3 regions of the Aliivibrio fischeri ATCC 7744 genome follow, and region 1 is predicted to be linked to each of the others. Evidence: predicted binding sites of a transcription regulator. Region 1 holds the regulator's gene; each other region holds the start of a gene.

The links. Region 1 encodes MetJ, which represses methionine synthesis genes. Its sites were predicted from a motif close to TTAGACNTNTANANGTCTAA; they were not measured.
Region 2: a site for MetJ is predicted at 3,115-3,134, ahead of metK (methionine adenosyltransferase). Genes of this name have one in related genera too.
Region 3: a site for MetJ is predicted at 2,420-2,439, ahead of metN (methionine ABC transporter ATP-binding protein MetN). Genes of this name have one in related genera too.

What each region holds. Positions count from the first base shown of each region.
Region 1 covers NZ_CP092712.1:2,599,895-2,607,338, forward strand. The annotation lists gene AVFI_RS11890 (bifunctional aspartate kinase/homoserine dehydrogenase II) at 1-1,242, opposite strand, end outside; gene AVFI_RS11895 (O-succinylhomoserine (thiol)-lyase) at 1,242-2,408, opposite strand; gene metJ (met regulon transcriptional regulator MetJ) at 2,755-3,075, shown strand; gene AVFI_RS11905 (alpha-amylase family glycosyl hydrolase) at 3,195-5,216, shown strand; gene AVFI_RS11910 (carbohydrate porin) at 5,616-6,959, shown strand; gene AVFI_RS11915 (MalM family protein) at 7,033-7,444, shown strand, end outside.
Region 2 covers NZ_CP092712.1:474,202-481,645, reverse strand. The annotation lists gene epd (erythrose-4-phosphate dehydrogenase) at 1-680, opposite strand, end outside; gene tkt (transketolase) at 826-2,820, opposite strand; gene metK (methionine adenosyltransferase) at 3,185-4,339, shown strand; gene AVFI_RS02285 (SprT family zinc-dependent metalloprotease) at 4,504-5,004, shown strand; gene AVFI_RS02280 (endonuclease) at 5,096-5,800, shown strand; gene rsmE (16S rRNA (uracil(1498)-N(3))-methyltransferase) at 5,874-6,605, shown strand; gene gshB (glutathione synthase) at 6,619-7,444, shown strand, end outside.
Region 3 covers NZ_CP092712.1:735,444-742,887, forward strand. The annotation lists gene AVFI_RS03490 (MetQ/NlpA family lipoprotein) at 1-558, opposite strand, end outside; gene AVFI_RS03495 (methionine ABC transporter permease) at 597-1,274, opposite strand; gene metN (methionine ABC transporter ATP-binding protein MetN) at 1,264-2,298, opposite strand; gene gmhB (D-glycero-beta-D-manno-heptose 1,7-bisphosphate 7-phosphatase) at 2,522-3,073, shown strand; gene AVFI_RS03510 (hypothetical protein) at 3,290-3,457, shown strand; gene AVFI_RS03515 (ABC transporter permease subunit) at 3,751-4,779, shown strand; gene AVFI_RS03520 (ABC transporter permease) at 4,782-5,834, shown strand; gene AVFI_RS03525 (extracellular solute-binding protein) at 5,868-7,444, shown strand, end outside.

The DNA.
Region 1 (7,444 bases):
AAGAGGGGAATTTTTCAGTTGATGATAAAAACCATGACTATGAATGGCATTCGCGGTAACCCCCGCACCAACAGCAGCAACCATTGAATAGCCTTCTTTTAGCTTAATTTCAGCATGTACCGCTGAGTTTTGTAGCACTTCTAACGCTTCATTCACGACTTCAGAAGTATAAGCGAGCAATAATGTAAACTGATCAGCTTGAGGCTCTAAGGCTAATGGCTGCAGTTGAGAACGAGTAAGTAAAGAAAGAACCTCTTGTTGAGCGCGTTCAAAATCTTGTCCACGACCAAAGCCAAGCTGGATCAAATAGACATCTTCTAATGACGTGACAATTTTTGCGCCTCGTCCAGAAACCAATACACGCTCAATTCGGGTTGAACCAGATTCAGGCTGATAACTGCAACGTAGACTCAAATCTAATGCACTTTGAGCTACAGGTTGTAATGTTCTACTGTGCAATACAGGCGCGGCTAAACGAGCTAACTCACTCGCTTCATCCAATCTTAATAATGGCAGTAAACACGCATCTTCAACTTTTCTAGGATCAGCACTAAACACACCAGCAACATCACTCCAGATAGTAACGCACGACGCCTCACCAAGGGCACCAATCATGGTTGCCGAATAATCAGAACCATTTCGACCAAGAAGTACGGTTTCTCCTTTTTGATTGCGAGCCATAAAACCAGTAATCACAATTCGTCCATGTGGATGCTGAGCTACCTGCTCTTTAAACAAAGGCCAAGACTGCACACGATCCACTTCAGGTTGCGCTGCTCGCTCTGCCCTTAGAAAGGTTCGAGAATCAAGAGGAGCTGCTTGTAAATCAATTTGATTTAAATACGCAGAAAGTAATCTTGAAGACCATACTTCACCATGACCTAATACATCAGCTTGCTGCACCTCTGTTAACGGTGCATGTAATTGCCCTATCGCAATCAATTCTTGATGTAAAACAGCCAATAAAGGTTCAGCATTCTCAGCAGACAGTAATTCAGTTATCAGTTCCTGTTGGTATGTCCGCAAAGACTCTAATGTGTTATGAGCTAAACGCCCATCTTTAGAAAGGTTATCTATCCACTCTAAAATACGGTTTGTTGTATTACCTGCAGCAGAAACAACAATCAAATCATGTTCATTTGAATATTCTTTTAAGATGGTGGCAACTCGGCGGTAGCACTCAGGGTCAGCTAAGCTGCTACCACCAAATTTGTGTAATTGACGAGAACAAGGTTTTGTCATTATTTCACCTCTGCGGCAATCGTAAATGCTTGTTGAAGATCAGCGATAAGATCTCGGCTATCTTCTAATCCAACAGATAATCTCAATAATGTTGGAGCTAATCCGGCTTCTTCTTGAGCTTCATCAGACATCGCTCTATGTGTCATAGTTCCTGGATGCGCAATCAAACTTTCAACACCACCTAAAGACTCGGCTAAAGAGAAGTATTTCAATTCTTTAACGAATACTTTCAATTGCTCAAGTGAACCATTTAGTTCAAAACTGAGCATAGCACCAAAGCCTGCTTGTTGACGCTTTGCAATTTCATGACCGGGATGATCAGGTAAACTTGGGTGGTAAATCGTACCTACTAATGACTGTTCTTGAAGACATTTGAGAACTTCCATTGCATTTTCTTCATGCACACGCATACGTGCACCCAATGTTCGAATACCACGCAGTGTTAAGTAGCTATCAAATGCAGTACCAGTAGCTCCAATACAGTTCCCCCACCATGCAAGCTCATCCGCATGATCTTTTGTTTTAGCGATAAGTACACCACCAACAACATCAGAATGTCCGTTAATATATTTAGTCGTAGAGTGAATAACAAAATCCGCCCCTAAAGAGAGAGGCTGCTGTAGTACAGGTGAAAGGAAAGTGTTGTCTACTGCGACTAACGCACCAACTTGAGCCGCTTTTTGGCAAATTTCAGCAATATCCACCACACGTACTAATGGATTTGAAGGGGTTTCAAGTAAGATTAATTTTGGCTTTTTAGCAATTGCAGCATCTAAAGCTTCAGTATTAGATTGGTCTACAAATAAAGTTTGAAAATCTCCTTTATTTGCACGGGTATTAAACAATCGATAAGTTCCTCCATAACAATCATGGGGAGCAACAATTAAATCGTCAGGACCAAGCAGTGCCGATACCATTAAATTAAGAGCGGATGTTCCACAGTTAGTTACTACTGCACCTGCACCACCTTCTAAATCTGAAAGAGTGGTTTCTAATTGAGTTCGAGTTGGATTTCCAGAACGAGCATAATCATACTTAGGCACATCCCCAAATTCTGGGAAACTATAGTTAGTTGATAAGTAGATAGGTGGCACAACAGCGTTATGTTGTGAGTCTGTTTCAATGCCGGTACGAACAGCAATAGTTGCAGGTTTTCTTTCGCTCATAATTTCCCTTCCAAACTGCGGTGCAGTAATGTAATACCAACGATATAAACTATCTAAACAGGCTTACAAGGGAATGTCTTTATCTTCATGTCTTAAATTTCATAATTACATAAAATTAATTACCGAAATTTATTTCTAATAATAGATAATTTTCCTTCGCAATTTCCCGCTCATATAATTAATATGACTGATATACGCTAATCCATAAGTATATAGTCTACTTTACCACCACAAAATGAGACGTCAACACTTCTAGACGTCTATATGTCTTTACTTTTAGCGGTAAATATCGCTAAAATCGCCTATTCTACTTATATACATCAATAATTCTGAACGAAGGTGAACAATGGCTGATTGGAATGGTGACTATTTAAGTCCTTATGCCGAACATGGTAAAAAAAGCGAACAAGTAAAAAAAATTACTGTTTCTATTCCAACAAAGGTACTTCAAATCCTTACTGACGAGCGTACTCGTCGCCAAGTAAGCAACCTACGTCATGCGACAAACAGTGAATTATTGTGTGAAGCATTCCTCCACGCATACACTGGCCAGCCTTTACCAACAGATGAAGATCTACGTAAAGATCGTCCAGATGATATTCCAGCTGAAGCAAAAGCATTAATGACGGCAATGGGGATCGAATTCGAAGCGTTTGACGAAGAGTAAATACGTTTTATTCCTCCTCCTTTTGTCTCCTCCTTCTTTTAATAAAATTAGGAGGATTACATTCCCTCTTGGCTAATAAATAATCACAGTGCCCTACTTATAAATATAAAGGACTTACTGTGAAAAAACAGATCGCAAAAACAACAATAGCCCTCGCTATTACCTCACTTTTGAGCGCATGTAGCTCAACATCTAATAATGACCTCTCTTCCTTAGCTTATCAGTGTGATCCGCAAATGACGGCACAAAGCGATAACTTACGAATTTACCAAATCATGGTCGAAAGCTTTGTCGATGGTGATAACACAATCGGACATGGCACTGGCTATGGCCCAAGTCATCATAATGGCGACTTACAAGGAATTATTGATTCATTAGATTACATTCAATCGCTTGGTATGAATGCCATTTGGATGACTCCTGTCTTTGAATCTGCCCCTCTAGATAATCAAGACCATTGGGCTGATAAACTCGATGCTACCGGATATTTTGCTACTGACTTTTTTAAAATAGATCCACGCTTTGGCACATTAGAAAAAGCCAAAGAACTGGTTGAAGAGGCTCACAAGCGTGGTATTTACGTATTATTTGATGGCGTATTTGGCCACCATAAAAAAGGACTGATTAAGCCATCGCCAACAGGGTTACTTCCAGCAGGAGAGCACAATCCTGTTAACTACCCTGAAAGCGAAGCTTTTTATAAAGAAGTCGCAACCTACTGGATTAAAGAATTAAAAATCGACGGCTGGCGATTAGACCAAGCCTACCAAGTGCCAACACAATCTTGGACGAACATTCGTAAAGCCGTTGACGCCGCATCAAAAGAAACCTTTTATACCAATAATAAAGGTGAACAAGTAAATCCACTCGGCTATATGGTTGCCGAGATCTGGAATAACGAAAACTACATAACTGAAACAGGTTATGGCAGCGAACAAAATCCTGCTCTTTGCTCAGCTTTTGACTTTCCTCTGCGTTTTCGCATTGCTGAAACCTTTGCAGTTAATGAAAGTGGCGTAGGACATAAAGGAGGGGATTGGCTTAATCAAGGTATGCAAATGCACGAGCTTTACCCTCCTCATGCTGTACCGAATTTAATGCTAGGAAATCACGATGTTGTTCGCTTTGGTGACTTACTTCAACGTGGTGATATTGCTAATCCAAATGACAAAAACTATTGGACTCGACACAAAGCAGCCCTCTCTTTTCAAGCCGCTTATACAGGCCCAATAACCCTATACTATGGTGATGAAATTGGTGATCAAGTTGACGGTTTTTCCAAAAAAGAGAATAAAGATACCTGTGCCATTAAAGGGCTTTGTGATGATCACATAGCTCGATCATCTGCCAAAATTGATGGTCTTACCGCCAAGTTGACTCCAGAGCAAACGGATTTAAAAAATTACGTTACCGCATTAATGCAATTACGTATTAAGCACCCTGCTTTATCTAAGGGTAAAAGAGTTAATTTAGTAGCAAATAAAGAAGTCTATATCGATCATAAACAATCTGAAAATGATGCAATTGTTTATATGGTAAGTACTCAAGAGGCAGATCAAACGCTCTCCTTAGATGCAGAACAGCTTGGGTCAAAAGGTAACTTAATTGATCTCATCACCGAGCAGATTTTTACTCCAATGAATGGAATATACACCATCCCATTATCCAACTTTGAAAGTCGATTTTTAACAATAGAAGAGCCAAATAGTACAGGACCTATCACAGAGCAAAAAGAAATAGCGCTATATGGCAGTGGTTTTATGGCGCAATGCGATAACCCTACTATCACAGACACCAACGCCCCTTTACAAGATACCTTATATTTAATTGGCGATTTCTCTGACTCTCGTTGGAGCCATAAAGAAACCAGAGCGTATCAATATAAAGGAAACAACATTTATCAAGTGGTCATCAATGAAAAACGAGGCCCTTATAAAATGCAATATGCAACAAAAGACTGGGGCGCTCAATACACAGCCGAAGGACTATCACCCAAATTGGGACAATCAAATAAACTCATTACTGGTGGCTATGGCCAAGATACCGCCATCTATCTTCCTGAAGATGGTAACTACGTTTGGAGCTTAGAGTTCACTTCCCAAGGAGAGCCAAAATCAATGATGGTTTCTAAGTGTAAATAACCCCTCCTTTACCTTAAATTAATGAATAAAATATGAACTATTTCTAGCCAACAATGTCTATTGTTGGTTAGATCACATTTCTGATTATTTCTTAATTTCCCTCTTTTACGATTTTCTTCATTATTTCTAATTTCAAAATATCTTTCGACGTGAGCCTTATCTCATAAATATTTTCAATCACTCCTACTAAGTGTGATTATTATCAAAAGAAGACCTGCCATTCATTTTTCTCATCCTTAGTACTACGCCCTATCATCCTTAAAAAGAGGAGGAGGGCAAAATACCTATTTATTTTTAATCTGTGTCTCGTTCGATAACGACAGATGTTTACTTCACTTCCCTACACTGCCATGAGTTAAGTAAACGTTTTCAAATCAAAATATGAAATAGGATTTTAAGATGAAAATGAATAAATACACATTGCTTGCCGCAGCTGTTTCTACAGCACTATTTTCTGGCGCTACACTTGCAGAAACCGATGTTGCACTGGATGTCATCGCAGGTGATGAAGCTGCACCAAAAGTTGAAAAAGTAAATGGAACTGATGTTATTTCAGATGGTTGGGAAGTTCACGGTTACGCGTCAATGAACTTCCGTATGGTTGATGGCGAAACAGTAGATACTGAATTTGGTAAGCCAGACTATAAAACAGCAGGTACTCACGGAAAAAGTACTAACCAAGTTGAATTCGTAATCAAAAAACATACTGAACATGCTAATGGTGTTTGGTCTGACTTTGTCGTTCGTTCTGAATACGGTAATGGTAACTCTTACGCTTACTCATCTCCTGGTAGCCAAAAAGCCAACACAACGGCACAATTTGAAATCAAAGAAACTTATGTTGAAATTGGTGGTTTATCTTACCTAGGTGAAGATACGTCTATCTGGGGTGGTCAACGTTACCTAAACCGTTCTGCAAGTGCACTATCGGGTGAATTCTGGAAACAATCATCAGGTGTTGGTGCAGGTATTCAAACTAAACTTGGTGGCAACACAGCAGGTTTTGCAATTGTTGCTGCAGATACAGACGGTGATATCAATAATGGTCCCGGTGCTGATGGTCGACAAACACTAACCTCACACGATTTATACTACTACGGTGTTGATGTTGGCTTTGGTAGCTTAGATTTTGATTTCAAATACATCACTCAAGCTAATGTTCAAGATGATGACGGTTTTGGCGCATCTATCACATTAAACTCTAGTTACTACGGCCTAGATGGTTGGTCACAAACAGCGATTGCTTACGGTAAAGGCGCAGCGCAAAACCGTGGTGTGAACTTTGGTAGCTGGTCAGGTGGCGATGACAATGCTGAATCTATCTTCTTCACTTCAGGCGGTGTGGTAAACATTTCGGAAAACTGGCAAATGGGTTCAGAAGTAACGTATTTTGCGGCATTAGATGAACTATTTGGTGCTAAAGACCTAAAACGTTACATCGTTGCAGCACGTCCATCATACAAAGTGAACGATAACCTTCGTCTTGAAGCGACAGGTTCTTACGCTCATGAAGAAGGTGCTGAAGGTTACTGGGGACGTACTGGCGATGATCTGAAGAGTGACATTATTAACGTTGAATTAGCGGCAGCATTTACAGTTAACGCTGACTATTTCGGTCGCCCACAAATCAAACCATACGTGAGCTACATTACCGCTGATGATGAAGCAAGTGCTAAACAAATTGGCATTAAAGATGGTAAGTCAGAAACAATTATCGGTGTACACACTGAAATCTGGTTCTAACTGAGTTAAAGTGAAAGGCGGCCAAATGGCTGCCTTTTTGCGTTTATTATCACCTTAATAATGGAGTATCGTGATGAACACGAAAAAATTGTTACTTAGCTTATTTATCGGTCTCTCTTTGACTGCGTGTTCTTCAACCGAAGCCGTACAACAACAGCCAATAGAACCGCTCGCAAATTCTCAAGTATGCTGTAATGACTTTTCTCAATATCCTTGGATACAGCTAGCGACAACGGAAGATATCGATTTCCAATTAGATAAAGATTCACCTATTGGTCATTTTTCTGATGGAAACAGCTATTTTAATGCCTTCAAATTCGCTGAACGTTCAGGAAAAGTACAACTTCGTCTCTCTAGTTTAATGATTAATGACTCAGTTGCAGCACCAAAACTCATTGCTCTCGATCATGAATTTAATGTGGTAAGTACAACAAGTTTAGACCAATTTGATGTCAAACCATCCGATGCATTTACTCGTACTCAGT
Region 2 (7,444 bases), 850 kb from region 1:
AATATTCTTTCAATACCTTTGTGTAACTTAGTATCAACAGGAATAATAGATTGACTAGCGGCTCTAGTACGACGTAAATCAGAATGATAAGCATCAATCACTTGTTGGTCATTCATTGAAGAATGGATAGTAGTAATCGTGCCAGAGTCGATACCAAACGCATCATCAATCGCTTTAATAACAGGAATAATACAATTAGTGGTGCAAGAGCCATTCGACACAATTCGGTGCTCTGGTAATAGCGTATCGTGATTCACACCATAAATAATGGTGTTATCTAAATCAGAACCACCTGGATGAGAAAACAGAACCTTTTTAGCTCCAGCATTAATGTGTTTTTCACCATCCGCTTTAGAGCCATAAACCCCAGTACAATCCAAGATTAAATCAACCTCTAACGATTGCCATGGTAAAAGAGAAAGATCCGCTTGGTGTAATATTCGAACTTTATCTTGAGAGCCGTTAGGTAAATCAATATAAAGGTATTCTTGATCGTGGGTGACTTTATGCTGAAAGCGTCCATGAGTTGAATCATATTGAAATAAATGTGCCATCGCTTCAGGCTGTGATAACTCGTTAACCGCCACCACTTCTATTTTATCGCGCTTATCACTCTCGTATAACGCTCGAAGTACACTACGACCAATCCGGCCAAATCCATTTATTGCCACTCTCAACATAATACATAACTCTCTTTTTCCATTTGAGGTTATTGTACTCTTTTCGCTTTTTTCTTAAAGGATCAAAAAAGCGAAGTTACCTTTCAATAACTTCGCTCTTCATCTTATTTTTACTTATCGCTAAATTAAGCCAATGCTTTTTTAATTAAGCTAAAAGTTCTTTCGCCGTGTTTACTACGTTTTCAGTAGTGAAACCAAACATTTTGAATAGCTCATCAGCAGGTGCTGACTCACCAAATGTTGTCATACCGATGATCTTGCCACCGAAACCAACGTACTTGTACCAGAAATCAGCAATGCCAGCTTCAATTGCGATACGTTTAGTTACCGCTGATGGAAGTACTGCTTCACGGTATGCTTCGTCTTGTTTATCAAAGGCATCTGTTGATGGCATTGAAACAACACGTACAGCTTTACCTTCTGCTGTCAGTTGTGCTGCTGCTTCGACTGCAAGCTCAACTTCTGAACCTGTTGCAATAAGAATCAACTCAGGTTGGCCTTCACAATCCTTAAGGATGTAAGCACCTTTAGCGATATCTGCAACTTGCTCTTGTGTACGCTCTTGTTGTGCAAGGTTTTGACGAGAGAAGATTAAAGAAGAAGGACCATCTTTACGCTCGATAGCCAGTTTCCATGCTACAGCAGATTCAACTTGGTCACATGGACGCCATGTGCTCATGTTTGGTGTTAAACGTAGAGAAGCAATTTGCTCAACTGGTTGGTGAGTTGGACCATCTTCACCAAGACCGATAGAGTCGTGCGTGTAAACTTGGATGTTTTGCACTTTCATTAGTGCAGCCATGCGCATTGCGTTACGAGCGTATTCCATGAACATTAGGAACGTTGCGCCGTATGGTACGAAACCACCGTGCAAAGCAATACCATTCATGATTGCTGTCATACCGAATTCACGCACACCGTAGTGGATGTAGTTACCTGAGAAGTCATTTGCTTCTAAAGATTTAGAACCTGACCACATCGTTAAGTTAGATGGTGCAAGGTCAGCAGAGCCGCCCATGAATTCAGGTAGCATAGCACCAAACGCTTCTAGTGCATTTTGAGATGCTTTACGTGATGCGATGTTTGCAGGGTTAGCTTGAAGATCAGCAATAATTGCATTTGCTTTTTCTTCCCATTCTGCAGGTAAGTCACCATTTACACGACGTTTATATTCTGCCGCTAATTCAGGGTATGCCGCAGCATATGCATCGAATTTTGCATTCCAAGCAGCTTCTTTTTCAGAACCCGCTTCTTTTGCATCCCATTCGCCATACACATCTGCAGGAATTTCAAATGCACCGTGTTCCCAACCCAATTGAGCTTTAGTTGCTGCAATTTCTTCAGCACCTAATGGAGCGCCGTGACAGTCGTGTGTACCTTGTTTATTTGGAGAACCAAAACCAATTACTGTTTTAGTACAAATTAACGAAGGACGAGGGTCAGCTTTAGCCGCTTCAATTGCTGCATTGATAGCATCTGAATCGTGGCCATCAACCGCAGGAATTACATGCCAACCGTATGCTTCAAAGCGTTTAGGTGTATCGTCAGAGAACCAACCTTCAACTTCACCATCGATAGAGATACCGTTGTCATCCCAAAATGCGATTAATTTGCCTAGACCTAATGTACCAGCAAGTGAACACGCTTCGTGAGAGATACCTTCCATTAGACAACCGTCACCCATGAACACGTATGTGTTGTGATCAACGATATCGTGGCCTTCACGGTTAAATTGTGCAGCTAATGCTTTTTCAGCCATCGCCATACCAACACCGTTAGTGATGCCTTGACCTAATGGACCCGTAGTTGTTTCTACGCCTGGTGCATAACCATACTCAGGGTGACCTGGAGTTTTAGAATGCAGTTGACGGAAATTCTTTAAGTCTTCGATAGACAGGTCATAACCTGAAAGATGAAGCAGAGAATAAATCAGCATAGAGCCATGACCATTTGAAAGAATAAAACGGTCGCGGTCAGCCCACTCTGGATTTTGTGGGTTGTGATTTAGGTGGCTACGCCATAATACTTCAGCGATATCTGCCATACCCATAGGTGCGCCTGGGTGACCAGAATTTGCTTGTTGAACACCATCCATGCTTAAAGCGCGGATTGCATTTGCTAGATGTTTACGTGAAGACATGCCTGCTCCTGAAAATTCGAAGGACTATATTGTTGAGCAAGTTAATCACTATTGATTAACCTAAATTTGCAGGTGCGTATTGTCGCAAAGCCTCATCGGCACTGCAAACGATTACTTAGTAAATAAGACGCTTTTTTTCACGATTTTGACAGAAAACCTGATTTATACCGATAAATCTCACAACAAAACGCAAACGATTGGTTATGTCTTATATTTATTTTCTTAAACTAAATGAGTTGTAATTAATCAATTTTACTTTATTATGGCCGTCTAGATGGAAAAACACCTACACTGTTAAACGTATAGACTTATATAGATTGTGGGTATTTTTAGAACTTATTATTTATAGAAGTGGAGCTCCCTTATGGCTAAGCACCTATTTACCTCTGAGTCAGTATCAGAAGGTCATCCAGATAAAATTGCAGATCAGATTTCAGATGCAGTACTTGATGCGATCTTAGAACAAGATCCAAAAGCGCGTGTTGCGTGTGAAACATACGTAAAGACTGGCATGGTGATGGTTGGTGGTGAAGTAACCACTTCTGCATGGGTTGATATCGAAGAAATCACTCGTGAAACCGTTCGTGAAATCGGCTACGTTCATTCAGACATGGGTTTTGATGCAAACTCTTGTGCCGTACTAAACACAATTGGTAAGCAATCTCCAGACATCAACCAAGGTGTTGATAAAGCTGACCCTAAAGAACAAGGTGCTGGTGACCAAGGTATCATGTTTGGTTACGCAACTAACGAAACGCCAATTTTAATGCCAGCTCCAATTACCTACTCTCACCTACTTGTTCAAAAACAAGCAGAAGTACGTAAAAGTGGCAAGCTAGACTTTCTACGCCCAGATGCAAAATCTCAAGTAACTTTCCAATACGACCAAGGTAAAATTGTTGGTATTGATGCAGTTGTTCTTTCAACACAACACTGTGATTCTGTAACAACACCAGATCTTCGTGAAGCAGTAATGGAAGAAATCATCAAGCCAGTACTGCCTGCAGAATGGTTAAATAAAGACACTAACTTCTTTATTAACCCAACAGGTCGTTTTGTTATCGGTGGTCCAATGGGTGACTGTGGTCTTACTGGTCGTAAAATTATCGTTGATACATACGGCGGTGCAGCTCGTCACGGTGGCGGTGCATTCTCTGGTAAAGATCCATCAAAAGTTGACCGTTCAGCAGCATACGCAGCACGTTACGTAGCGAAAAACATCGTAGCAGCTGGCATGGCTGACCGTTGTGAAATCCAACTTTCATACGCAATCGGTGTTGCTGATCCGACATCTATCATGGTTGAAACGTTCGGTACTGAGAAGGTATCTCACGACATCATCATTGAAGCCGTTCGTCAAAACTTCGACCTACGCCCATACGGCCTACAAGAAATGCTTAACCTTCTTCAGCCTATCTACAAGAAGACAGCAGCTTACGGTCACTTCGGTCGTGAAGAGTTCCCATGGGAAGCAACAGATAAAGCCGCAATCCTTCGTGATTTTGCTGGTATTAAATAAGTACTATTTACTTATTTCTGAATTTAAAAAGGAAGCTTCGGCTTCCTTTTTTATGTTTACAGCATGAATAATATCTTCCTATCTATTGATTAATCCTCTTTGAAATGGTCTATTTAATCGTTCTTCCTTTCCGGAAGTTTGAAAACCGATAATAAAGAGACGTAATGACCCCACTTCAACAAGCATCAATAGCAAAAGCACAACAATGTATTCAACAAGCTTCTACCTTTTTTAATCGTCCTTTTTCTCTGCCAGAAATCAAATTTACTCAGCGTGGAAAAATTGCAGGAACAGCACGTCTTCAAGGCTGGGAAATACGCATTAACCCTATTTTATTAGAAGAAAATCAACACACGTTTATTAATGAAGTGATCCCTCATGAAATCGCTCACCTAATCACATTCAAATTGTATGGTCGTGTGCGCCCTCACGGAAAAGAATGGCAAGGAGTCATGAATCAAGTATTCAACCTCCCCGCTCGTACAACACACAGTTTCAGTGTCGATTCAGTTAAAGGAAAAACCTTTCCTTATCGTTGCAAATGCTCGACACACGAATTAACGGTACGTCGCCATAATCGAGTGCAAAAAAAACAGACTCAATATGTATGTAAAAACTGTCAATCGCCATTAAAACTCTCTAGAGCCAAAATCAACTGTAGTTAAATTAACGACTTCTAATAATTAATTTATCTATAAAGCGGTTTAACAATAAGCTACTCTTACTGGATTAATACAATCATCAGTAGTAGTTATTATGAAATTAATCCGCTTACTTATTAGCATTATCGCTATTGGCTCTGCATTTAATGTATTAGCCGCTCCCCCTTCTTCATTTTCAAAAGCCAAAAAAGAAGCAGTCAAAATCTATTTAGATCACCCAACCTCATTTTATTGTGGCTGTGACATTACTTGGAAAGATAAAAAGAAAGGCATTCCTGATTTACAAAGTTGTGGCTATAACGTGCGTAAACAAGAAAAACGAGCAAGCCGAATCGAGTGGGAACACGTGGTTCCAGCATGGCAATTTGGTCACCAACGCCAATGTTGGCAAGATGGTGGTCGTAAAAACTGCACCCGAAAAGATAAGCAATTTAAGTTAATGGAAGCCGATTTACATAACCTGGTTCCAGCAATTGGCGAAGTAAATGGTGATCGTTCTAACTTCCGTTTTTCACAATGGAATGGCAATAAAGGCGCATATTACGGTCAGTGTGCCTTCAAAGTGGATTTCAAAGGACGTGTCGCTGAGCCACCAGCACAATCAAGAGGTGCTATTGCTCGTACTTATTTATACATGAACCAAGAGTATCGTTTCAATTTATCAAAATCACAACGTCAACTAATGAACGCATGGGATAAGCAATACCCTGTATCTGAGTGGGAGTGTGAACGCGATAAGCGCATTGCTAAAATTCAAGGCAACCATAATCAGTTTGTCTACAAAGCATGTCGCAAATAGACATAATTAGAGGTTGAAAAAGCACACTTTAACCTCCATCCTTAAATACAAGATAGTTAAAGAAAAGTAGACCATGAGAATACCAAGAATCCACCACCCAGAGCTTCTTCCTTCACAAGGAAAAGTGAATTTAAGTGATGATGCAGCAAATCACGTTGGTCGTGTAATGCGAATGAAAGAAGGTGAATCTGTGCTTCTGTTTGATGGAAGCGGAGCTGAATTTCCAGCTGTAATCACTTCAGCATCAAAAAAGAGTGTTGAAGTGGAAATCACTGAGCGTATTGAGCGTAGCAGCGAATCACCACTTAACTTACATTTAGGTCAGGTTGTTTCTCGTGGCGATAAAATGGAATTTACCATTCAAAAATCGGTCGAATTGGGTGTGAATGTGATTACACCACTGATCTCTGAGCGCTGTGGCGTTAAATTGAATAAAGAGCGATTTGAAAAGAAATTAGATCAATGGCAAAAAATTGCAATTGCTGCATGTGAGCAATGTGGACGTAATACCGTTCCTGAAATTCGTCCTATTATGTCATTAGAAGAGTGGTGTGCAGAAGAGTACGATGGGTTAAAGCTCAACCTTCATCCACGAGCAAAATACTCAATCAATACACTTCCTGAACCGGTAACAAATGTACGCTTGTTAATTGGTCCTGAAGGCGGTTTATCGTCTGAAGAAATTAACATGACAGAACAATATCAATTTGAAGAAACGCTGCTTGGTCCTCGTGTTCTACGAACAGAAACCGCAGCGCTTACCGCAATTACAGCCCTACAAGTTCGTTTTGGCGATCTTGGCTAACTGGAGAAACACAATGATCAAACTCGGTATCGTAATGGATCCAATTTCATCCATTAACATTAAAAAAGACTCTAGCTTTGCCATGATGCTTGAAGCTCAAAAACGTGGTTGGGAAATTCATTACATGGAAATGAGTGACCTGCATTTAGATCAAGGCAAAGCGGTTGCTGATACCAAAGTCGTTGAACTAAAAGAAGACCCAGCAAGTTGGTATGAGTTCAAATCAGAACAAACTATCGACCTTGCTGATCTTGATGCGGTACTAATGCGTAAAGATCCCCCATTCGATACTGAATATATCTACGCAACTTACATTTTAGAGCGCGCTGAAATTCAAGGTGCACTGATTGTAAACAAACCACAAAGCCTTCGTGATTGTAACGAAAAGCTATTTACTGCTTGGTTCCCTGAGTTAACACCTACAACACTAGTAACGCGTAAGGCTGAAAAAATTAAAGCCTTCCGCGAAGAGCATGGCGATGTGATTCTTAAACCACTAGATGGTATGGGTGGCGCTTCTATTTTCCGAGTAAAAGCCGGCGATCCAAACGTATCAGTGATCATCGAAACATTAACCAATCACGGACAAAACTACTGCATGGCACAAACCTTTGTTCCTGATATTAGTAACGGTGATAAGCGTATTCTGGTGGTTGATGGTGAGCCAATGCCTTACTGTTTAGCTCGAATTCCAGCAAAAGGGGAAACTCGCGGCAACTTAGCAGCAGGTGGTACCGGTGAAGCACGTCCATTAAGTGAGACAGATTGGGCAATTGCTAATGCAGTAGCTCCAACATTGAAAGAAAAGGGTCTAATCTTTGTAGGACTCGACGTGATTG
Region 3 (7,444 bases), 1.1 Mb from region 1:
TGCATCTAATTCAACAATAGTGATGTTTTTAGGGTTAGCCGTAATATCACGAACCGTTGCTGCAAGGCCTGCATCTTCACGAAGAGTAATTAACCCTTGTTGTTGAAGAAGAAGTAGAGAACGACCTAGGTTGGTTGGATCGTTTGGTACGGCGATACGTGCGCCATCTTCAATTTGGTCAACTGATGTTACTTGTTTAGAGTAGCCAGCAATTGGGTATACAAAAGAGTTACCTGCAATTTCAATTTTGTAACCACGATCAGCAACTTGTTGATCTAGGTATGGTTTGTGTTGGAATGCGTTTAGGTCAATAGAACCATCATCCAATGCTGCGTTTGGTGTTACATAATCTGTAAAAGTAACAAGTTCAACATCAAGACCGTATTGTTCTTTTGCTACTTTAGCTGCAACTTCAGCAACTTGTGCTTCTGCACCCGCCATTACGCCTACTTTAATTGAATTTGTTTTTGCTTTTGCTTCTTCTTGTCCACAACCCGTAAGGATAAGTGTTGATGCTAGGCCAGCAACAGCAGCCAGTTTTTTCAGATTCAATTTCATTATTTACTCCTTAAAAATGAATTCCATATTAAATAAAATTAACGGTGATCGACTTTTTTAACTAAAGCATCACCAACAGATTGAATGATTTGAACCAAAACAATCAGCATAACAACGGTCACTGCCATGATAGTTAAATCATAACGGTGGAAACCATATCGAATAGCAACATCACCTAAACCACCGCCGCCAACAGTACCTGCCATTGCAGAATAGCTAACTAGTGTGACTAGTGTGATAGTAACTGAGTTTAAAATAGTTGGTAGTGCTTCTGGAAGCAGTACTTTTGTAATGATTTGCAGTGGTGTTGCGCCCATTGATTGTGCCGCTTCAACCAGACCACTTGGTACTTCGATTAACGCACCTTCAATTAAACGAGCAACAAATGGAATCGCCCCAATGGTTAGTGGAACGATAGCTGCTGTAGTGCCAATAAAGCTACCAACAATCAGTTTTGTTACAGGGATAATTGCAACCATTAAAACCAAGAAAGGTACAGAACGTCCTACGTTTACAATCGCACCAAGTACGCTATTAAACGCGGTGTTTTCCATTAGACCACCTTTTTTAGTGATATGAAGAACAACACCAAGAGGGATACCAATAGCAAAGCCAACGATACCAGCAACCGCAACCATATATAGGGTTTCGCCAGTTGCGTTTAATAATAACTTGCTGTTTAAATCAAGCCATGCAGAAATCACATCAAACGACATAACCTAACACCTCTACTTTTACATGATGATTACGTAAGAACTCAATTGCTTTTTGAGTTGATTCTTGATTACCAAATACTTCAGCAAGCATTAAACCAAATTTAACACCACCAGCGTAATCAATATCAGAGCTTAAGATACTAATATCAATATCAAATTCGCGAGATATTTGACTGATAACAGGAGCATCAACCGTTGAGCCTGTAAATTCTAAACGAATAAGAGGGTAACTACCTTCAGCATAAGTATCTTTCAAACGGGCTTTGAAATCTTCAGGGATTGATAGATCTAATGTTGCACGAATAAATTCTTGAGCTAGTGCTGTTTTTGGATGCGCAAAAATGTCACTAACAGCTCCTTTCTCAACCAATTCTCCACCACCGATAATTGCTACTTCATGACAGATGTTTTTTACCACTTCCATTTCATGGGTAATGATAAGAATAGTAATGCTTAATTTACGGTTTAGATCTTTAATCAGTTCTAGAATTGATTTTGTTGTTGCAGGATCAAGGGCGCTAGTTGCTTCATCACACAGTAACACTTTTGGATCCGTTGAAAGTGCACGAGCGATAGCAACACGTTGTTTCTGACCACCACTAAGGTTTGCAGGATAAGTATGGTGTTTATCTGCTAAGCCAACTAAATCTAATAATTCAGTTACTTTCTTTTGAATTTCTTGTTTTGATTTACCAGCAAGCTCTAATGGTAAAGCAACGTTATCAAATACAGTTCGTGATGCTAAAAGGTTAAAGTGCTGGAAGATCATCCCAATATTACGACGAGCTTTACTTAACTCACTAGAAGAGAGTTTCGTTAAATCTACACCATCGACAATCACTTCACCATCAGTTGGTCTTTCTAGCATGTTTACACAGCGTATCAGTGTGCTTTTCCCTGCACCCGATGAGCCAATCACACCAAAGATGGTGCCTTGAGCAATACGAAGATTAATATCTTTAAGAGCATTAATTTCCTTTGCTCCTTGATAAAAAATCTTATTAACACGGTTTATTTCAATCATGATTCGCCTTGAACTGCATTTCGTAAAAAGATAGTTAACAAAGGTTACAAAACCTGAGCAATCTCTCATTTTTTATGTTTTACTGATGCTATTTCGGATACTGATTTAAGTCAATAGATATTTTTACGTCTAGACGTCTAAACGCATAAAATAAGGTGTCAATAAGTAAAAAGCATGAGATAATTTTTAGTATTAATCGATTTGATTCATAGAGGGTGTCACCTTGTCCAAACCAGCGGTATTTATTGATAGAGATGGCGTGATCAACGTTGATCGCGGATATGTTCATAAACGCGATGACTTTGAATACATTGATGGTGTATTTGAGGCTACGAAAAAACTCAAAGAAATGGGTTACCTATTAGTATTGGTAACTAACCAGTCAGGTATTGCTCGCGGTATGTTCACTGAAGATCAATTTGAAATCCTTACTGAATGGATGGATTGGAACTTTGCTGATAATGGCGTTGACTTTGATGGTATTTATTACTGTCCTCACCACCCTGAAGCGACTGTTGAAAAATACAAAGAAGCATGTGACTGCCGTAAACCAAATCCGGGTATGTTGGTTTCTGCACAACGTTTCTTAGATATCGACATGGAAAATTCAATCATGATCGGTGATAAGAAAGAAGACATGATGGCAGCGCAAGCGGCTGGTGTTGGTACTCGTATTTTAGTTCGAACTGGTAAGCCAGTAACTGAAGAAGGTGAAGCATTAGCAACAACAGTTCTTGATAGTGTTGCGGATGTACCAAAGTTCTTGTCTGCTTAGCTAGATTCGTTAAAGAGAATATAAATGAAACGCCTATAGAGAAATCTGTGGGCGTTTTTTTTATGTGTTAACAATGAATATGTTAGCGGACTTTTTCTTTCTGTCTTATTTTTAAGATGAGAAAAGTGTATCTTTATTAGGCAAATTTACCTAGAGTTGAGTATATAGATGGATTTTAAGTGATCTGATTAAGGATTACAGATGAAGGTGGTCGTTATGAATAAGCTTGATAAAGGTAAGAGTTTGCTTTTAGACAAAGAGCAACCGAAAGCATTATGCCATCAAAAAGCTCCTGTAGATGAAACGGTTAACACGTGGGATCTACTTACGGATGAACAACAACAAGATATACTTTCTCATTTAAGTGAAATTCCTTTTCAGTAACAACCTCGTTTAAAAACTCTCTTTTTATCAGTAGATAATTTAATCCAATGAGGTTTAATTTGTGACACTTTCATAACAATTGTGTCAAAAACTCGCCTTTTACTTTCTAATCCCCGCGCTATTCTGCAAACTGTTAACTCAATTACATTATCAATGGTTGTCTTTGTAGTTACTTAACTATTGAACTAACTTAATAAAATTATTATAAAAATAAATACAGTTTGGGCTAGAAATATAGCCTAACTCGTATAACGACAACGGAGTTTGTCGAAGGACATGGAGTACTGTCACGGATGATATCTTACCTACTTAGGCGACTTTTATTAGTTGTTCCTACCTTTATCGGTATTACTTTACTTATTTTTGCTCTTACTCGATTTGTTCCGGGTGGGCCAGTAGAGCGTATGCTGCTAAGTCTACAAATGCAGGGTGCTTCAGAAACGGGCGGCACAAGCAGTGTTACCGATGGTAATAACGCCTTATCGGAAGAGCAGATTGAAGAACTGAATGCTTTTTATGGCTTAGATAAGCCGGTGTTTGAAGCGTATTATGATTGGTTAACTAAGTTGGTTGTTTTAGATTTGGGTGAGTCCACTCGTTATTATGAACCTGTTTGGGACATGATAGCCGAACGTTTACCTGTTTCTCTCTTTTATGGAGGGATGACGTTTTTGCTCAGTTATCTCATATCCATTCCGCTTGGCTACTTAAAAGCGCTAAAACATGGTTCTATCTTAGATTCAACCTCGTCAATTGCCATCTTTGTTGGTTTTGCTTTACCCGGTTATGTCATTGGGGTCTTTTTGATTAGCTTGTTTAGTTATCAATTAGAGTGGTTTCCAATGGGCGGTTTTATTAGTGATGACTTTGATGATTTTGGTGCGTTTGAACAGATCAAAGACATCATGTGGCATGCCATTCTTCCTCTATTTTGTTATTTGATCGGTGACTTTGCACTACTTACCATGACGATGAAAAATAATTTAATGGAGAACTTAGCGTCTGATTATGTTCGTACCGCGATTGCTAAAGGGTTGCCATTTAGAAAAGCGGTTCGTAAACACGCATTGCGTAATAGCTTAATTCCTGTTGCGAGTCATTTTGGTAATTCGTTAATGTTCTTTATGACGGGATCATTCTTAATTGAGGTTATTTTTAATATTGATGGCATTGGATTGCTTGGATACGAAGCCATTATGGAGCGTGATTACCCTGTGGTGATGGGGTTGTTTGCGATTAATGCCATGATGTTAATGATAGGCAATATTTTGTCTGATGTGTGTGTTGCTGTGGTGGATCCACGCGTGAATTTTGGAGCCTAGTTATGACATTATCATTCAATTTAAGTCCATTAACGCAAAAGAAAATCCAACGTTTTAAAGGGATCAAAAGAGGTTATTGGTCATTCTTAATTTTATCGGCTTTATTGGTTCTTTCTATTTTTGCAGAGATGTTTGTTAATAGCCGTGCTTTATTGGTGAGTTATCAAGGTGAATGGCATTTTCCAACTTATACAGATATGAAGCCGGGAAATACCTTTGGTCTTGATTATGTCCATGAGACCAACTATCGAGATTTGAAAGTTAAATTTGAACAAGAGGGGAAAGGGAATTTCGTTATCATGCCCATTATTCCTTGGAACCCTTATGAACAGGATTTTTCAGGGGATTTTCCTCCTACTGAGCCCAGTTTTGAAGGACAACATTATTTAGGCACCGATACGATTGGTCGAGATATTGTGTCTCGCTTGGTTTATGGCTTTCGGATTGCTATGGGCTTTGCTTTAATTACCTTGGCAATATCTTACGCCATCGGTGTTTCTGTTGGTTGTGCAATGGGGTTCTTTGGTGGGAAGTTTGATTTGTTTTTTCAACGTTTTATCGAAATTTGGTCTATGGTGCCTTTCTTATATGTCATCATGATTTTAGTCTCCATCATGAAGCCAAGTTTTATGCTTTTTACCTTAATCAATGTCATGTTTGGCTGGATGGGGATGACATGGTATATGCGAACCATGACTTATAAAGAGAAAGCTCGGGAATACGTCATGGCCGCTAAAGCATTAGGTGCATCAAATACACGAATTTTGTTTCACCATATCTTACCAAATACCATGGTAATGATTGTTACCTTAGCGCCATTTACCATTGTCGCCAATATCACTGCTCTTACTGCTTTGGATTATTTGGGACTAGGTTTAATGCCACCGACACCAAGTTGGGGAGAACTATTGCAACAAGGTAAATCAAATTTAGATTCACCATGGATAGCGAGCTCTGTTGTTACGGCAATTGTCACCGTATTAATTATGGTGACGTTTATTGGGGAAGGGATCCGTGAGGCGTTCGATCCGAAAAAACACACGAGATATGTTTAATACCAATCGAAAATAATAAGAAAGGAATCGATGATGAAAAAAGGACTGACAACATTAGCGGTATCAATCGCTGCATTATTCAGCTTTCAAACGTTATCTGCTGATTTACCCAACAATCTAGAGTGGGAAACGAATGATTCAGCACCGACATTTGCATCACCAAAAGCGACCTTTGGTGGGACGTTTCGAACCTATGCATTGAGCTTTCCTCAAACGTTTCGAACGGTAGGGCCGGACTCTAATGGCACCTTTCGTTCGTGGATATTACAAGCCAACTTACCGCCATTAATGAAACACCCAAACACCAATGAATGGTTGCCAGGATTAGCGCAATCTTGGGCGTTTGGTGATGATAATAAAACCGTTTATTTTAAGTTAAACCCTAAAGCAACATGGAGTGATGGCAAACCGGTAACAGCCGACGACTATCAGTTTATGCTTAAATTAATGCGTTCAAAAGATATTGTTGCTCCTTGGTATAACGACTTTTTTACCAATGAAATTGCAGATGTGATCTCTTTTGATAAACATACGATAGCGGTCGTTTCTGCAAAAGCCCGTAACCGAGATGAATTAATTGAATATACAAACTTAATGCCACGTCCAGCCCATTTTTATGGCAAGCCGAAAGTCGATAAAAATAACGACGGTATTGATGATAAGTTTGTTCGTAAATACAACTTCAAACCAGAGCCGGTGACTGGGCCTTATTACATCGACAAGATTAAAAAAGGCAAAAACATTGCGTTTAAACACGTCGGTGAGGATTGGTGGGGTTATGAAAATAAATACAATCAACACCGTTTTAATGTCGAAAAAATTAATATTAAAGTGATCCGTGATGCGGATATTGCCCTTAAACATTTTGAAAAAGGCAATTTAGATTCGTTTGATTTAGTGCGACCTGATTTGTGGCATGAGAAATCGGATGGTAAAAATTATCAGAATGGCTACATACAAAAAGCATGGGTATATAACCAAGCTGCGGTTGGAGCCGGGGGACTTTGGCTGAATACGGCAAAACCAATGCTAGATGATATTAATGTTCGTAAAGGCATTATGTTTGCGACCGACTTTGACATGATGATTGCTAAGGTTTTACGTAATGATTATTCACGTAAACCAAATGGTATGGGCTTTGGTCACCCGGGTTACGATAATACCGACATAAAAGCGCCTAAGTTTGATGCTAAAAAAGCCATTGAGTATTTTGAAAAGGCAGGGTTTAGCAAAGTAGGCTCTGACGGTATCCGTATCAATGATAAAGGGGAACGCTTGAGTTTTGCGGTTACCTATTCACAGCAGTCATTCACTCCTCGAGTTGCGGTATTAAAAGAACAGGCAAAATTAGCGGGTTTAGATTTTGAACTTAATCTGATTGATGGCTCTAGTATGTTTAAATACGTACTTGAGAAAAAACACGATATTTCTTTCCATAATATGGGCACAGGCGACATTCCTGCCTATTGGGAGTATTTCCATTCAGATAATGCCAATAAACCACAAACCAATCATTTCACCAACTTCACATCCCCAGAACTAGATGGGTTGATCGATTCATTTAAAAGTGAATTCGATATTGAGAAAAAACGGGCGCTTTCTCGTGAGAT